Regions from separate parts of the Rhizobium rosettiformans genome, predicted to be linked through region 2. Evidence: predicted binding sites of a transcription regulator. Region 2 holds the regulator's gene; each other region holds the start of a gene.
The links. Region 2 encodes LexA, which represses DNA repair genes until DNA is damaged. Its sites were predicted from a motif close to TGTTCNNNNTGTGTTCNG; they were not measured.
Positions count from the first base shown of each region.

Region 1: recA (recombinase RecA) is a predicted target of LexA. The motif match lies at 1,950-1,967, and genes of this name have one in related genera.
Region 3: D4A92_RS23360 (ATP-dependent helicase) is a predicted target of LexA. The motif match lies at 1,248-1,265, and genes of this name have one in related genera.
Region 4: D4A92_RS05040 (helicase-related protein) is a predicted target of LexA. The motif match lies at 3,060-3,077, and genes of this name have one in related genera.

Region 1 covers NZ_CP032405.1:3,752,102-3,756,646, forward strand. The annotation lists gene alaS (alanine--tRNA ligase) at 1-651, opposite strand, end outside; gene recA (recombinase RecA) at 803-1,891, opposite strand; gene D4A92_RS18445 (carbohydrate kinase family protein) at 2,134-3,078, shown strand; gene D4A92_RS18450 (pseudouridine-5'-phosphate glycosidase) at 3,109-4,035, shown strand; gene cckA (cell cycle histidine kinase CckA) at 4,121-4,545, opposite strand, start outside.
Region 2 covers NZ_CP032405.1:3,478,766-3,483,310, forward strand. The annotation lists gene gltA (citrate synthase) at 1-17, opposite strand, end outside; gene D4A92_RS17130 (ComEC/Rec2 family competence protein) at 500-2,758, shown strand; gene lexA (transcriptional repressor LexA) at 2,752-3,468, opposite strand; gene D4A92_RS17140 (DUF1003 domain-containing protein) at 3,677-4,225, shown strand; gene D4A92_RS17145 (VOC family protein) at 4,246-4,545, shown strand, end outside.
Region 3 covers NZ_CP032406.1:391,453-395,997, forward strand. The annotation lists gene D4A92_RS23350 (LysR family transcriptional regulator) at 1-442, opposite strand, end outside; gene D4A92_RS23355 (helix-turn-helix domain-containing protein) at 537-800, shown strand; gene D4A92_RS23360 (ATP-dependent helicase) at 1,339-3,399, shown strand; gene D4A92_RS23365 (hypothetical protein) at 3,644-4,186, shown strand.
Region 4 covers NZ_CP032405.1:1,043,783-1,048,327, forward strand. The annotation lists gene D4A92_RS05040 (helicase-related protein) at 1-2,896, opposite strand, end outside; gene D4A92_RS05045 (alpha/beta fold hydrolase) at 3,245-4,321, shown strand; gene D4A92_RS05050 (DUF3309 family protein) at 4,254-4,406, shown strand; gene D4A92_RS05055 (glycine zipper domain-containing protein) at 4,448-4,545, shown strand, end outside.

The sequences.
Region 1 (4,545 bases), 270 kb from region 2:
GCGCTCTTCCTTGGTCACCTGCTCGTACTGCATGAAGACGAGGTTCCAGATCTCGATGAACCGGTCACCGTCTTCTTCCGGCGAACCCGGAGGGCCGCCCCAGATGTGATCGCCGTGATCGTAGAAGATTTCGGAGCACGGACCGCAGGGGCCAGTGTCACCCATGGCCCAGAAATTGTCGCTGGTCGGGATGCGAATGATCCTGTCGTCCGAGAGGCCGGCGATCTTCTTCCACAGGCCATGCGCCTCGTCGTCCGTGTGATAGACGGTGACCAGCAGGCGGTTGCGGTCGATGCCGAATTCCTTAGTGATCAGGTTCCAGGCAAGCTCGATGGCGCGCTCCTTGAAGTAGTTGCCGAAGGAGAAATTGCCGAGCATCTCAAAGAAGGTGTGGTGGCGCGCGGTGTAGCCGACATTGTCGAGGTCGTTGTGCTTGCCGCCGGCGCGCACACATTTCTGCGCCGTCGCAGCCGTGGTATACGGCCGCTGTTCGAGACCGGTAAAGACGTTCTTGAACTGCACCATGCCGGCATTGGTGAACATCAGCGTTGGGTCGTTGCGCGGCACCAGCGGGCTGGAGGAAACGACCTCGTGACCGTTCGTCTTGAAGTAATCGAGAAAAGTCGACCGGATGTCGTTTACACCGCTCATGTCACGCCCTTCATTCAGGCCGGAACCCGGCCAATTTGCAAAATCAATGGCTTTTATCGCCCGGCTTCATCCCTGTCCAGCAGCCGAAACGAAAACCGGCCGCGTCTCGAAGGAAACGCGGCCGACAAATCAGTCGAAGATGGACGGCAGTTTACGCGTCGTCGGCACCATCAGCGTCATTCGCGTCGGGCCCGCCATTCTGCAGGAACTTCTCGGCGATCAGACCGGCATTCTGGCGCAGTGCCATCTCGATTTCCTGGGAGACGGCAGGATTGTCGCGCAGGAAGAGCTTGGCGTTTTCACGCCCCTGGCCAAGACGCTGGCTGTTGTAGGAGAACCAGGCCCCGGACTTCTCGACGATGCCGGCCTTGACGCCGAGATCGACGAGCTCACCGGTCTTCGAGACGCCTTCGCCATACATGATGTCGAATTCCACCTGCTTGAAGGGCGGTGCCATCTTGTTCTTGACGACCTTGACGCGGGTCTGGTTACCGACGACCTCTTCGCGATCCTTGACCGCGCCGATGCGGCGAATGTCGAGACGCACGGAGGCGTAGAACTTCAGAGCGTTACCGCCGGTCGTCGTTTCCGGCGAGCCGAACATGACGCCGATCTTCATGCGGATCTGGTTGATGAAGATGACCATCGTCTTCGACTTGGAGATCGAGGCGGTCAGCTTGCGCAGCGCCTGGCTCATCAGGCGGGCCTGCATGCCCGGCAGGCTGTCGCCCATTTCGCCTTCGATTTCGGCGCGCGGGGTGAGCGCTGCAACGGAGTCGACAACGAGCACGTCGATCGCGCCCGAGCGCACCAGCGTGTCGGTGATTTCGAGTGCCTGCTCGCCTGTATCCGGCTGCGAGATCAGAAGGTTCTGCAGATCGACGCCGAGCTTGCGGGCATAGACCGGATCAAGGGCATGTTCGGCGTCGACGAAGGCGCAGATGCCGCCCTTCTTCTGCGCTTCGGCAATGGTCTGCAGCGCAAGCGTCGTCTTACCCGAGCTTTCAGGCCCGTAAATTTCAATGATGCGCCCCTTCGGCAGGCCGCCAATGCCGAGCGCGATGTCGAGGCTGAGCGACCCCGTCGAGACCGTCTCGACTTCGACCACGCTCTCGTTCGCGCCGAGTTTCATGATCGAGCCCTTGCCGAACGACCGTTCGATCTGCGAGAGCGCCGCTTCCAATGCCTTGCTTTTATCCACCGATTTGTCCTCTACCAGCCGCAAAGAATTCTGTGCCATTTGATCCACCTTTAGGTTATTGAGGCCGCATAGGCAATGAAGCCGCCGATGGGGAATATGTACTCTTTTTGTTCTAATTTTGCAAGAGCAAGCGAAGCGGTTGAATCTAAACCGTTTTCGAGCCCGTGTTCGAACGATGTTCCGCGCGGCGGTGCGAGCACGTCTGTGAGGGGCGCAGCTCCAAGGCAGACCGTGGCAAGCGTCGGTTCGATTCGTGTTTCGCCAATGCTGGAGGCAGGCCCATGACGACCGAAATTCTGGCGATCGGGGGCGCTCATATCGACCGGCGAGGCCGCATATTCGGTGACACGAAGCCGGGTGCGAGCAATCCCGGGCAATGGTTCGAGGAAGTCGGAGGCGGCGTCTTCAACGCGGCATGCAATCTCTCCCGCCTGGGCCACTCGGTCCGCCTGATTGCACCGCGCGGCGGGGATGCCGCAGGTCAGATGGTGGCGGATGCAGCCGAACGCGCCGGTCTCGACGACCAGCCCGTGATGTTTCTCGATCGCGCCACCCCGAGCTATACGGCCGTCCTCGAGCGAGACGGCAATCTGGTCATCGCCCTCGCCGACATGGCGCTTTACGACGCCTTTTCGGCGCGGCGGATGCGGGCGCGGTCGATGCGCGACAGCCTCACCGAGGCAGATCACGTTCTGGCCGACGCCAACCTGCCGGCGGACACCTTGACCGCTCTGGCGGCAAGTTGTCATGCAGCTGGCAAGGGACTGTCGGCCATCGCGATTTCGCCGGCCAAGGTGGTGAAGTTCGCGCGCGCCCTGCCCTTTCTCACCCATCTTTTCATGAATGGCGCGGAGGCCGAAGCGATTGCCGGCCAGCGCCCCGAGCGGGCTGAGCATTGGCCGCACCTGTTGCGCGCCAAGGGCTTGCGCGGCGGCAGCGTCACGAGCGGCGGTGGTCCCACCGTCGTCTTCGATGAAAAGGACATAGCCCTGATCGTGCCTGAACCGCTCGAGCAGATCGCCGATGTCACCGGGGCCGGCGATGCCTTCGCCGCCGGTTTCCTGCATGCCCGCCTGTCCGGCGCGACACTGGACGTGGCACTGCGCCAGGGCACGGCAAGTGCTGCGATCACCCTCGCCTGCCCCAATGCGACGGATGAAAATCTCTCATGCGAGAAGCTTGCACGTCAAATGGCTCTTGTCCCGCCGCCCCGTTTCCTGTCATGAGACCCTGAATTTCTAACGGAAGATCCCCCCATGACCCGTTCCATATCGCCTCTTCTGCCCATCACCTATTCGAGCGAAGTCAGCGCCGCCAAACAGCGCGGCGCACCGATCGTGGCACTCGAATCCACCATCATCACCCATGGAATGCCGTATCCGGGCAATCTTGAGATGGCCCGCAGCGTCGAGGACATCGTCCGACAGCAGGGCGCCGTGCCCGCCACGATCGCCGTCATCAAGGGCGTGCTGCATATCGGTCTGGAGCCGGCAGAACTTGAGGCGCTGGCGCAGATGGAGCATGTGATGAAGCTGTCGCGCGCCGATCTCGCCTTCGCGATCGCCGAGCGCCGCAACGGCGCGACCACTGTCGCGGCAACGATGATCGCTGCCTACCGTGCCGGCATCCATGTCTTTGCGACCGGCGGCATTGGCGGCGTGCATCGTGGCGCCGAAGAAAGCTTCGACATCTCCGCCGACCTCGAAGAACTGGCGCGCACGGCAGTGATCGTCGTTTCGGCGGGCCCGAAGGCGATCCTCGACATTCCGAAGACCTTGGAAGTGCTGGAAACGCGTGGCGTGCCCGTCGTCACCTATGACAGCGAAGACTTCCCTGCCTTCTGGTCGCGAAGCTCGGGCCTGAAGAGCCTCCTCAACTTGCAGAGCCCGGCCGCGATCGCCAATTTCCAGAAAATGCGCGACCAGCTCGGCATCGATGGCGGCATGCTGATTGCCAACCCGGTTCCGGAAGCCGACGAGATCCCGCGCGAGGAAATGGAAATCTATATCAGCCGGGCGCTTGCCAATGCCGAGCGCGACGAGATCGCCGGCAAGGCAGTGACACCTTATCTGCTCGACAATATCTTCCACCTCACCGGTGGTCGCTCGCTGAAGACCAATATCGCACTGGTCGAGAACAATGCCCGTCTGGCAGCCGAGATCGCCGTCGCCATGAACGGCTGATCGGCCAAACGCACGTCAAACAAAAAAGCCCGCCGGATCGCTCCGGCGGGCTTTTTTGTTTGTTGATGGACAGACACGAAAAGCCTCAGCCTTCGCCGTCCAGCATTTCGCGGACTGCCACAGCCAGTTGCTTCAGCGAGAAGGGCTTGGGCAGGAAGCCGAACTTGGCATCAGCCGGCAGATTGCGGGCAAAGGCGTCCTCGGCATAACCCGAGACGAAGATGAACTTCAGATCCGGATACTTCTTGCGCAGTTCGGTGAGAAGGGTGGGGCCGTCCATCTCCGGCATGACGACGTCGGACACCACGATGTCCACCTCGCCATCCAGCTCTTCCATGATGTCGAGCGCCTCGACGCCGGATCCGGCCTCGTGGACAGTGTAGCCGCGCGTCTCCAGCATACGTTTGCCGCCACGCCGCACCGCCTCTTCGTCTTCGACGAGCAGAACGACGGCAGACTTGCCGGTGAGATCCGGCGTCTCCTGGGCCTCGGCTGCCCCTTGAGCCGGGG
Region 2 (4,545 bases):
GCGCTTTTGTCCGTCATGCTGATCCTCCGGAATTGGCGGGAAGGCGTCTTGAAAAAAGCCGCCATCGGTTAAGCGTGTGATGTAGCTATATGATACCGAAGTTAATGCCAAGCTATCCAAAGGGCAAATTGTGCGTCGCGAAAACAGCAACAATCGAACCGAACGGTTCTAATCGTTTGAAGCCCGAATAGGCGGCAAAAACACGATTCGTTGCACGCATTGATTGCTGACGGATTTCGCTTATTCTGTCGGCATATGGGGGCGATCCGGCCGGGTGTGGCTGATGGGAGAAACTGCGGAAATTCAGGGGGAAGGGCGCCTCCGGTCCGGTGATGTACTGGTCCGGCGAGACTTGCCTCGACCACTCGAAAAACGCGCAACACCCGGTTTATCGACGATCGGCCGTGCTGTCGCCGCTCGCGCTGTTTTGCATCGCATTCTCAGGCAGGTTCGACAGGACGTCTCAGACGAAAGTCGGCACGGGCATTTTTTCCTCTTCGTGCCCGTCTGGCTCGGCGCCGGTGCTGCAATCTGGTTTTCCGTTGGCCAACCACCGCCGGCCTTGGTCCTCGGACTGCTCCTTGCTTGCCTGGCTTTCGCGCTTTCGCGGGCGATACGCGACACCGTGGCGCATGTGGTCCTGTGGAGTTTGTGCCTGATCCTTCTCGGCATGCTGATGGCCGAATGGGAGACAAGGCGAGCGTCCACCGTGATCCTTGATCAGCCACTTGTCACCACGGTCACCGGGCTTGTCGAGCGACGGGAGGAGGGGGCGGGCGGTGAATGGCGTTACGTGTTGCGCGTGATCCAGACCGCAGAGCCGAGCATCCGACGGTCGCCGGCACGCGTGTCCCTTCTGGCCCGAAGCAAGCATGTGCCAGCTGCCATCGGCGAGCAATTGAGCGGTCGCGCCCGTCTCTCACCACCTTCAGGTCCGGCTTTGCCGGGATTGAACGACTTTAGCTTCCAAAGCTACTTCGCCGGCATCGGCGCTGTCGGCTTCTTCCTCGGTCCGCCCCAGGCCAAAACCTCCGCTTCATTGGCGGAGAAAGGTCTGTGGGATCGCTTCGACGCGTCCCTGTTCTCGCTCCGGGATCGCATTTCAAGCCGCATTCGCAGCATACTGCCCGGAGATCCCGGCGCCTTCGCTGCTGCGATCATTACCGGCGAACGCAGATCGATGTCGGAAGAGGCGACGGAGGCGCTGCGCGTCTCGGGCCTCGCCCATATCACCGCGATCTCGGGCCTCAACATGGCGCTTGCCGCCGGCATTTTCTTCGTCGGATTGCGAGGGCTTCTGAGCCTCATGCCGACTTTTGCCCACCGTTATCCGGTGAAGAAGATCGCAGCCGCCGGCGCGCTTCTGGCGACGACCGGCTATGTGCTTATATCCGGCTACCAAGTCACCGCGTTGCGGGCCTATCTGATGACGGCGGTCATGCTCGGAGCCGTCCTCTTCGACCGCCCGGCTGTCAGCCTCCACAATCTGGCACTTGCGGCAACCGCGATCCTCGCGGTCCAGCCCTCGACGGTGATGGGGCCTAGTTTCCAGATGTCTTTCGCGGCGACTGCAGCCCTGATTGCCGGTTACGCGGGGTGGCGGGCGCGACCGCGCGCGATCCTGCCTCGTGCCCGCTCGCTTGCCATGCGGATTGCTGCCGGGTTTGCCAAGTTCGTCGGCGGCACCCTGGCGACATCGTTCATCGGCGGGGTCTCGACCGCCGTCTTTGCCATCAGCCATTTTCACCGGCTGTCGACCCATGGACTCGAGGCAAACCTCGCCGCCATGCCGCTGATCTCGCTGGTCGTGATGCCGTCCGGCTTCATTGCCATGCTGCTCATGCCATTTGGCCTCGACGGCCCATTCTTCTGGATCATGGGTAAGGGCCTGGAAATGGTGCTCATTGTCGCTCACACCGTCTCCGGCTGGGGCGGCGGCTACGTCTTCCCGCGTCTGCCATCATGGTTCATGCCCGGCGCAATCGCCGGCATGCTCTTGCTGATGCTCCTCAGAACCCCGATCAGGCATGTCGGCACGGCTCTCATCGTCGCAACGCTCGCTGCTGCCTTCCTTGCTCCACGTTCCCCGGGTGGCGAACTGATGGTCAGCGAGGACGCACGGTTGGTCGCGATTCGGGTGGCAAGTGGCGACACGTCCATCATTGCCATCAACCGAGCCCGCCCGGCAGCCTTCATCTTCGATCAATGGCGGCCGGTGCTCGGTATCGATGAGCCAAGGCATCCGGTCATGCTCGACACGGTACCCCTGCCACCGGCGCCAGACCGGCGTACTGGGCAAACCCTGTCGGAGGAGCAGAGCAAACTGGCAGAGGCTGTATTTGACAGCCTACTCAAGGCCGCCGGCAGAGAACAGTTCACCTGTGTCAAGCAGGCCTGTGCCATCAGACTGGAGAACGGCAACACGCTGCTGACGCTGGAACGCCCGGATCTCATCGGAACAGCCTGCGACCGCGCTGATATCGTCGTTCTGTCGGCGCGCACACGCGTCAAAGCCTGCCGCTCTGGCGCGCTCCTGATTTCGGAGGCGAGCCAGCGCGCAACCGGCTCCCTCGAGATCGCGGGCCTAGCCGCCACCTCGCAAGCCATGACGGTCAGGTCCGCGCTCGACGGACCCTCCAGGCCATGGACGGCGCACCGTCTCTACGACTGGCGAACAGCCTCTTCCGAAAGCACGCATGAATTTGCGGGTCCAACTGGCACTGTCCGACCAAAGCTGGAGACCGATGCTGATCAGTGATAGCGGCGAATGAGGCCCACCAGCTTGCCCTGGATCTTCACGCGATCCGGAGGGAAGATGCGGGTTTCGTATGCCGGATTGGCGGCTTCCAGTGCAATCGATGCACCGCGGCGGCGGAAGCGTTTGAGTGTCGCCTCCTCGTCGTCGACGAGCGCCACGATGATGTCACCGGGATTGGCGTTAGAGGCATTGCGGATGATGACCGTATCGCCGTCAAGAATACCGGCCTCGATCATCGAATCGCCCTTGACCTCAAGTGCATAGTGATCGCCCGCGCCGATCATCTCAGCCGGTACCGTGATGTCATGAGTGTTGTTCTGAATCGCTGAAATCGGCACACCGGCTGCAATCCGGCCCATGACCGGCACGGAGACAGACGAACCGTTGTCCTCGACCGGCGGCTTGGTCAGCGCTGGCGCCGGTGGCGTCTTGCCGAGACTGCCCTCGATCACGCTCGGTGCAAAGCCGCGGCGCGGCTGGATGCTCGGCGAATAGGCTTCCGGAAGCTTGATGACCTCCAAGGCACGCGCCCGGTTCGGCAAGCGTCGGATGAAGCCGCGCTCCTCGAGCGCAGTGATCAGGCGGTGGATCCCGGATTTCGATGCGAGGTCCAGCGCATCCTTCATCTCGTCGAAGGACGGCGGGACACCCGATTCCTTCATCCGTTCATGGATGAAGAGAAGCAGTTCCTGTTGCTTGCGCGTCAGCATATGCGGTGCCCTCGGAGTGAAACAAATACAGAACAGACACTATATGTTCCAGTTGTGTTCCGCAAGGGTATAAATTTTCGTGAAGAGCCGGTGAGAAAATGCGATAGCCGCCTGCAAGGGTATTGAAACCGTCCGATTTTGACGTGCTGCAGTGCTGAGTGCAGATCTGGTCCGGGATCGGGCAAAACCGCCTTCGAGGGTGCTGTATATGTTGAAGGATATTGAGAAACTCGTTCTGGGGAAGTTGTCATCTGATCTTTCGTCAGCAGAGCAAAAGGTGCTGAAGCGGGCGCGGGAGCGCCGCACGGTGTCGACCAATGCCGGCGAGGACTTTTTGGCCCATGCGACCTTCGGTCAGCGGCTCGCAGACGGCATTGCACGGGTCGGCGGCTCCTGGGGATTCATCATCGGCTTCATGCTGTTTTTGGTCGCCTGGGTCATCCTCAACACGGTGATTCTTGCAACAGGTGCGCTCGATCCCTATCCGTTCATCTTCCTGAACTTGATCCTGTCGATGCTTGCCGCCGTCCAGGCGCCGATCATCATGATGAGCCAGAACCGGCAGGCGGAGCGCGATCGCTTCATGGCGGCGAAGGACTACGAGATCAATCTCAAGGCGGAGATCGAAGTCTTGGCCCTGCATCACAAGATCGACGAGCAGGTGTTAAAGGAACTGCGCGAAACCCGCGAGCAGATCGATGCCTTGCGGCAGGCGGTCGAAGGCCTTTCCATTCAGGCGTCCAATTCTCAGAATTGATGCAGAAACCGAGAGCAAACATGTCCAATTCCATTTCCTCACCCCGCGCTATCGATCATCTCGTATTGCCGATCACCGATCTCGAAACCGCCCGCGAGCGGCTCACTCACCTCGGATTCACCGTCGCGGCGGATGCCCGCCACCCTTTCGGCACCGAGAATGCCTGCGTTTTCTTCGCCGATGACACCTATTTGGAGCCGCTGGCCGTCGGTAGTCGGGAAGACTGTCTGGAGGCTGCGCGCACGGGCAATGTCTTTGTCGCTCGCGATCAGGCCTTCCGCTTTCGGCGCGTCGAGGGGCTCTCCGCCATCGTCGTGAAG
Region 3 (4,545 bases), on a different replicon from region 2:
GCCGAATGAAGCCGAGGTTCAGCTTGCCGCATTCGAGCTGCCGGATGATCTCCGACGTCGAGCCATTCGAGACATGCAGGCGGATATCTGGAAACTTCCGGCCGATCCGCGCCAGAAATGCCGGCAGCACGCCTGTCGTTGCCGGATAGATCGTGCCGATCCTGATCTCCCGCATGGTCCTGCCTCCTGCAGCCCGCGCCATCTCTGCAGACAGATCCAGTTCTCCCAGCATCCTGACACAGCGATCGTAGAACACCTCCCCTGCCCGCGTCAGCTCCACCTTGCGTGTCGAGCGCGTCAGCAACTGAACCCCAAGTCCGCGCTCCAGTGCCTGGACCTGGGTGCTCAGTGCAGGCTGGGCAATGTTTACCCGCATGGCGGCACGGCCGAAGTGCAGTTCTTCGGCGACAGCGACAAAGTAGGAGAGTTGGCGGAGTTCCATCTAATCGCTCCCGATCGATCCGGCGAAGACGATTATGCCCTATATGTATATAATAGCCAGTTATTTTATTTGTGACGATTTCCCATGTTGCCGTATGACACCGCGCGAACTGTTAGCCTGGAACATACGGAAACTGAGGGTGGAGCGAGGTCTCTCCCAAGAGCGGTTAGCTCTGGAGGCCCAGATTGAACGCGTCTCCATCTCGCAGATCGAGCGAAAGCAAGTAAACTTGGGCATAGATTCATTGGGGAAGATTGCTCAGGCGCTGAACTGCGCCGTATCTGACCTGCTGATGAGCCCGTTGCCTGGAGACGAGATGCCTCCCGTTCTACGCCCCGGTCGCAAGAGCGGCAGCTGATCCCACGATGGCTAGGTAGAGAAGGAGTGGCCACGAGCAGCCCCCGAAGGCGCATGAAATTAGAACGCAAAAGACATGGGCTTAAAGAACGAGCGCCCGCTTTGGCTAAACAGACTCAACGCAACAAGAAATTGGCAATCTGTACGGCTGACAACGAACCTGTCCTAGCGGGCAGTTGGCAGGGGTCGACCAATCGCCTTCCCGCGGCGATCCTGCCGTTCAACGCACCTCACCTACGCGAAACATTACCGGCGACCATCTCACCAGTCCGCCTCCCGTAAAGGCTGCTCGCAGACACGCCGCCTGACCCGGTCACAGGACCCCCGGCTCCCACTTGCGCTGGCCGTGACCTGCTCCGCAAGCGACGCGCCGCTCCCGACCTCATACCAAGCCAACGGGCCACTCCTCAGATCCATACGCCGCTTGAACAGCGACCCAGACCTGATATTTTCTATCTTTGTTCATGCAGCATGCAACCCCGCAGCAGCGGCCACAGAATGAGCATCGCACGCCTGCTTCAAACATCAGACGAGACCGCATGACCGCCCATCTCGAAAGCCTCAACGAACGACAACGGGACGCGGTCACACACGGCACCGGCCCGGGCGAGCCGTCAGCAGCAGGCCCGCTCCTCATCATCGCAGGTGCCGGCTCAGGCAAAACCAACACGCTCGCTCATCGTGTCGCCCATCTGATCCTCAACGGCGCTGATCCCCGCCGGATCCTCCTGATGACCTTCTCACGTCGGGCAGCCTCCGAAATGGCGCGCCGCGTTGATCGCATTTGCCGACAGGTGCTTGGCGACAAGGCGCTTGCTGACGGTCTTTTGTGGTCGGGCACGTTTCATGGGATCGGCGCAAGACTGCTGCACCTCTATGCCGAACAGATTGGCCTACCCGTCGATTTCACGATCCATGACCGGGAGGACAGCGCCGATTTGATGAACCTTGTGCGCCACGAGCTTGGCTTGTCGAAAACTGAGACCCGCTTCCCGACCAAGGGGACCTGCCTTGCGATCCATTCGCGCGTGGTCAATGCTGAAAGCTCGATCAGAGAGGTGCTCAAATCCGCCTATCCCTGGGCGATCAACTGGGAAACAGAGCTGAAGGAGCTGTTTGCGGGTTACGTCGCGGCCAAACAGACGCAAGGTGTCCTCCATTACGACGATCTCCTGCTCTATTGGGCGCAGATGGTCTCACATGCTGAACTGGCCGACGATATTGGCAATCGCTTTGATCATGTGCTGGTCGATGAATACCAGGACACCAACCGGCTACAGGCACAGATCCTGATGTCGCTCAAACCCGGCGGCCGCGGCCTGACCGTCGTTGGCGATGATGCCCAGTCGATCTACTCGTTCCGAGCCGCAACCATCCGAAACATCCTCGACTTCCCGACTGAGTTTTCGCCAAAGCCTGCCGACGTCATCACGCTTGAACGCAATTACCGTTCGACGCAGCCGATCCTGGTCGCAGCCAATGGTGTGATCGGTCTGGCGCGCGAGCGCTATACCAAGAACCTCTGGACCGACCGGTCGTCCGAACAAAAGCCGCGTCTGGTGACCGTCAAGGACGAGAACGATCAGGCGGGCTTTATTGTAGAGGAGGTCCTTGCCAACCGCGAAGTCGGCATTGCGCTGAAGCAGCAGGCGGTGCTCTTCCGGACATCGAGCCATAGCGGCACCCTCGAGGTCGAACTGACGAGACGCAACATTCCCTTCGTCAAGTTCGGCGGCCTGAAGTTTCTCGACAGCGCGCATGTGAAAGATCTTCTGGCCATCATCCGATTCGCCCAGAACCCGCGTGATCGGGTCGCCGGGTTTCGGGTGCTGCAGATGCTGCCGGGCATCGGACCACAAAGGGCCGCCACAATCCTCGACACGATTGCCGCGGACCCACAGCCGTTGTTGTCGCTTGCCGAGATCCCCCCGCCGCCCAAGACCGGCGATGACTGGGCGCCTTTCGTCACATTGCTTTCCGCCTTGCATAAGGACGAGCATGGTTGGCCTGGTGACATCGAGAAAGCGCGGCTCTGGTACGAGCCGCATCTCGACCGGATCCACGAGGACCCCGAGACTCGCAAGGCAGATCTCCTGCAGCTCGAGCAGATCGCGTCCGGTTATCCGAGCCGCGAACGCTTTCTGACCGAACTGACACTGGATCCGCCGGACGCAACCAGCAATCAGGCGGGCGTGCCGCTGCTTGACGAGGACTATCTGATCCTCTCCACTATCCACTCTGCCAAGGGCCAGGAATGGCGTGCTGTCTTCATGCTGAATGTCGTTGATGGCTGCATGCCCTCTGACCTTGGGGCCGGAACGACGGATGAGCTCGAGGAAGAACGCCGACTGCTTTATGTCGGCATGACCAGAGCCCGCGACAGCCTCAGCCTGATCACACCGCAACGCTTCTACACCCATGGACAGAACAGCCGGGGCGACCGGCATGTCTATGCATCCCGCACGCGGTTTATTCCCGCCATGCTCTTGCAGTTTTTCGAGCAGGCAAGTTGGCCGAAGGCCTCCCAGTCCACGCCCCAGCGTAGTGCAAGCCAAATCCGTATCGATGTCGCGGCAAATATGCGCGGCATGTGGAAATAGAGCCCAGTCAACAAGGAAAATTCGGCGGGGCGACACCGCAGTCCTGTTTCTCATCGAATTGAATGTGGCGGCAGGTGTACCACCTGAACGCGGTAGTGACAGCCAGCCAGAAGACATCGACAGGTTCGTGACCCTGCTCGCCGTTTTCCCGAGATGGCGCCTGATGAACTGCCCCATTTGCCCGGAAAGGCACTGACACCGCGGCCCCTCAGCAAGCGGGGACAACACCTTTCCGCTTCAATGCTTGACCGCCATCGCTCTTGACCTCGACCGATTTGAGAACATAATAGGAACAAATTCCGTTCTCTCGCCATTGAAGGCAGGCGCTGTCATGCAATATCACCCTCGAGAGCGTCTTCAGCTCAATGTCGCCATTGCGCTTGGCTGCTTCCGTCGCACGACAATTCGGGGCTTTGCTGGATATGGCCCAAGCCGTCGCCGTGATTGGCATCTGACCCCCACCATGGTAGATGCAATTGTCCGTACCGTGACGGCATCGCTCAGCTTCTACAAGGACGATCGCACCGTGATCCTCAGCCGTGTTGCCCACCATGTCGAAAAGGTCCTGAATGATGTGGCCGACAATGAGGCACGAGCCCTGGCTGGGATAGATGCGAGGGAGCGCGACCGGGCAAGGCAGGCAATCGCGGGCCGCATCACAGAGCGGCTTTGTCAACGCTACACGATCCGCTTAACCCCTCGACCAGTCATGGTCCCGGCCACCGGCGTATGGTGCGGGCTCGATCGCGATCAAGGTGACGAACAAGACGGTGGGGGGAAAAAATGATGAGCGAGAAGTATGAAAGAGGAAACCACAGGCGATAGCAAAATCGTCTGTGCCCCCATTGCTCTTACCGAGAAGCATAAATGGCCATTGCGCGGCAGCTCACCCCAAGTAGACAGCTTGAGCGACGCTTCATGTATAACAATGCGCTAAAGCAGCCTTACTGGCTCCCGGTCTTGGACATGTAAAGCGCATTGATCACTAAACGTCGCTAGCCGCGTACATTTCCGTCATCAGCTGCGAGACGACGCTGACACACGCGCTGCGACAACACTTTTGGCTCAGAGGTCGCCTAAATTTCGCAATTGGAGAACGTGTCGGCAAATGGAATAAAGCTTGCCAACGAAGATACTATCGACACG
Region 4 (4,545 bases), 2.0 Mb from region 2:
CCTTGCGGTCGCCACGATCCTGGCGGTCGCCCTTGCCGGCAAACTTGCCGCGATTGTCATCACGACGCTCGCCACGATTGTCCGAGCGCCGATCGTCACGACGACCTTCGCCACGCTTCTCGCCACCCGCCTCGCCGCCTTCACGGGGAGCCGCGTTACGCTGACCCTGCGGACGACGGTCACCACCCGGACGACCGGTGCCACGCTGATTGTCGCTACGGCCACCTGGACGCCAGAGAAGAACCGGCTTCGGCTCGGTGGATTCGGCAGGCTGCTCCGCCGAGGCGGCATCTTCCGCTGCTGCTGCGGGCTGCTCTTCGGCAACGGCCGCAGGGGCTTCACCTTCGCTCGCCGTTTCGCCAGCCTGATCGGCATCGTCGACGCTGTCGTCTTCGTTCTTTTCGGTAGCTGCGGCCTGCGTGGGGGCCGAGCCAGTGTGCGCCGCAAGGAACGCGGCCGCCTCTTCCGCAGAGATGCTATCCGCACGATAGCCGAGACCCTTCAGGATCTCTTCCATATCATCAGGGGTCGCACCGAGGATCGACAGCATTGCAGTCGTCGTGGTGAAGCGACGACCATCATATGCACCGTCAGGACGCGCCGGCGAACCCGGCTTCCACTGCAGGAGCGGACGAATGAGATCGGCGAGACGCTCGAGGATGTCGATACGCACGGCACGCTTGCCGAGGAACCGGAAGCCGGCGAGCTTGTAGAACATGCGCTCATAGCTCGGATCGGTCACGACCGAGGTACGGCCGGCAGCCAATACGGGGATCAGATCGCCGTAACCCGGCTTGTCGAGGCCGTCATGCTTCAGCGCCCAGAGGAGCGTGATGAGTTCGGCCGGAGCCGGCTTCAGAAGGGCCGGCATAAAGATGTGGTAGGCACCGAAGCGCACACCATAACGGCGCATCGATGCGCGGCCATCCTGGTCAAGGGTCTTGACGTCATCTGCGACATCACGGCGGAACAGAACGCCGAGATTTTCGACCAGCTGGAAGGCCAGCCCCTTGGCAAGCCCCTGCAGGTCTTCGGCGCGCGACAGATCGTCGAGCGGCTTCAGGACCGTCGAGATATGGTGATTGACGAAACGTTCGATGCGGGCAGCAACGTGATCCCGGGCCATGCCGGTCAGTTGTTCATCGGCCAGCAGGATGACACGGGGATGCAGGATGTGATCCGTCCCGATCAGACGCGCAACCGGATCGCCCAGCCAGCGAACGAGACCGTCCGAGCCGATGGCAAGATCATTATTGCCGGAAGCGTGCAGGCGCGCGGCGCGCGCCTCGAATTCGAGCGCCAGCGCCTTGTAGGCGGCAGCCTGAACGGCCTTCGCGTCCGGGCCCTCCATGCCGGAGATCGGCGTGAACCGGAACCCCGCAAGTTGTCCCATGGCATGACCTTCCACGAAGACATCGCCGTTCACACTGATTTCAGCTTCCAACATCGCATTCTCTCTCAAGCGCTTCATGAGCACAGATGTCCTGCGATCAACAAAGCGTTTCGTCAACCGTTCATGTAACGCATCGGACAATCGGTCTTCGATTTCCCGCGTCTTTTCTTGCCAGTGTGTCGGATCGGCAAGCCAGCCGGGCCGGTTCGACACATAGGTCCACGTTCTGATCTGCGCGATCCGCGCCGACAGTGTATCGATTTCGCCATCGGTGCGATCGGATCGGCGCACCTGCTCGGCGAGAAAGTCCTCGTTGACGGTGCCCCGCCTGACCAAATCAAAATACAGACTCTGAATCAGATCAGCATGCTGTGCAGGCGTAATGCGCCGATAGTCGGGCAGCGCGCAGGCTTCCCAGAGTTTTTCCACCCGTTCGGGCCGATCGGTGATGTCGGCGATCTCGGGATAGCGCGAAAGATATTCCAGCGCCTGCTGATCAGTCGCCGGCAGCGCGCGCGTCAATCCTTCGACACGCGGCACTGCATCGAGGCTTCTCTGCAGGCCAGCAATCGACGAGAAATCGAATTTTTCAGTCCGCCATTGCAACACTTTGACGGAATCGAATTGATGCGTTTGCAGCCGTTCGACCAGCTCTTCGTCGAAGGGAGCCACCCGTCCGGTCACGCCGAACGTGCCATCCTTGATATGACGCCCGGCACGACCCGCGATCTGGCCGAGCTCGCCCGGATTGAGGTTGCGAAACTGATAGCCGTCGAACTTTCGATCCTGCGCAAAGGCGACATGGTCGACATCGAGGTTGAGACCCATGCCGATGGCATCGGTCGCCACTAGGTATTCGACATCGCCTTCCTGGTAGAGACCGACCTGGGCATTGCGCGTCCGCGGGCTTAGAGCGCCCAACACGACGGCCGCCCCGCCCCGTTGGCGGCGAATCAGCTCGGCAATCGCATACACTTCTTCCGCGGAGAACGCGACGATGGCTGTCCGCTGCGGCAGACGCGTGATCTTCTTCTGGCCTGCATAGAAAAGCTGCGACAGGCGGGGCCGCTCGACGATGGTGATCCCGGGCAAGAGCTGAATGAGGATCGACTTCATCGTCGCCGAACCGAGAAGCAGCGTTTCCTCGCGCCCCCTCAGATGCAGCAGACGATCGGTGAAGATATGCCCGCGCTCAAGGTCGCCCGCGAGCTGTATCTCGTCGATGGCGACAAAGGCCGCCTTGGTTTCACGCGGCATCGCCTCGACCGTGCAAACGGAGAAGCGCGCTTTCGGCGGGCTGATCTTCTCCTCACCTGTCACGAGCGCCACGTTTTGCGCACCGACACGCTCGACTACGCGCGTATAGACCTCTCGTGCAAGCAATCTCAGCGGCAGACCAATGATGCCAGACCCGTGCGCGACCATGCGTTCGATGGCGAAATGGGTCTTGCCGGTATTGGTTGGCCCCAGCACAGCACTGACGCCGCGGCCACTCAGGATCATGGGTTGCGTATTCAAAGACCGCTCCGCTAGTCGGGACCGCGCTTTTCCGCACACCGGCACCCTCGGCCAACACATGGCGACGAAGGAGGGCAAAGGCAAGGCGCTTGATGCATTCATCCCAGAATTCGGCAGAAAGCTGAGTCCGATCAGAGCCTTGCGTGACCGGAACAGGCTGCGAACGAATCAGCGACGAATCGATGACTCCGGCAGATTCAGGCTTTGTTCCCGGCCGGGTTCCGGCCCGGTTCTGGCCTAAGATGACAGCAGATCGAATACCGGCTTCGAGAGATGCGACGCAGATGGAACAATTGCGAAGGCCGTTACGTTGCGCCGCCGAGGTGAAACCTGATGACATTGTCCCCGCCGCCCGCCGAATGGATTGGAGAGAACGACCTGCCTCAGGACTTTGTCCTGATTCACGGCATGGTCATGGCCCCGTCCTTCTGGCGCACCTATTCCCCTGATGTCGTGCGGCGGGCACGCAGTGCCGCTTACGCCCTGCCAGGACATCATCCCTGGAAACTATCCGAGCCAGGCCAGGCGATCACGCCCGAAGCCGTCGCTTCCGCCTATGCAGAAGCGATCCGCCGAGACTTCGGCGGCAGGCCGGTGACGCTGATCGGCCATTCGACCGGCGGCTTCGTGTCTCTCCTGATCGCCCGGCATTATCCTGAACTCGTGAAGTCGATCGTTCTGATCGGCGCTTTTGCATGCGGCCGTTTCGAAGGCCAGGAACGGCTGCCGGCCAAACTGCTGCGGGTGCCGCGCGTAGGACCATTCCTGTTTCGTCAGTTCTTCCGGCGCTGGATCTCCACCAGCGAGCAATTTCGCTGGGGATCGATCGAATGCGTCTTCGACAAGGACTGCCCCTGGCAGAACGAACGCGCCGTGGCGGCCATGGAAGATGTGCGGCTGCAACTGCAGCAAGCCCGGCCCGAGGACATCGCCGCCTGCATTCGCTTCATGTCCGCAACCACCCTGGTGAACGACCTGTCCGAGATTCATCGGCCGGTGCTCAACATCGTCGGAGCCGAGGACGCGATCGTCCCTTCGGCGCACCAGTTACGGGTGTCGAAGCTCCTGCCTGAGGTGCAGACCGTACTCCTGCGCAATTGCGGCCATCTGCCGATGGTGGAACATCAGACAATGACAGCGGGGATCATAAGCGCGTTTGTCGATGGCATGGCCACGATCGAGGAAAAGCGACAGCGCCAGATCACCGTTTCCGCTGGAAAGGCCGCAGCCGATCTGTTCCGCCTGATGGGTCTCGGTCTTCGTCGGACGGAACAATCTGTCTCCGGTCGCGTTCAAACGGCACAACAAATTATCTTTCATCCAGGCTCAGGAGAGGGTCCAAATGAGTACAATTCTCATCGTCATTCTAATTCTGCTTCTCATCGGCGCTCTGCCGAGCTGGGGCTATAGCCGCGGCTGGGGCTACGGTCCGTCCGGAGGTCTCGGCCTCGTACTGCTCATCCTCATCATCCTGATGTTGATGGGTCGAATTTGACCTGAAGTGAAATCCAACTCTACGTGAAAAGGTATAGGACGATGAAAAAGACCCTTCTGGCACTCGCACTGATCGCCCCGCTCGCATCCTGCACAGCCACGGAACGCGGCGCCGGTATCGGCGCAGCTTCTGGCGCCGT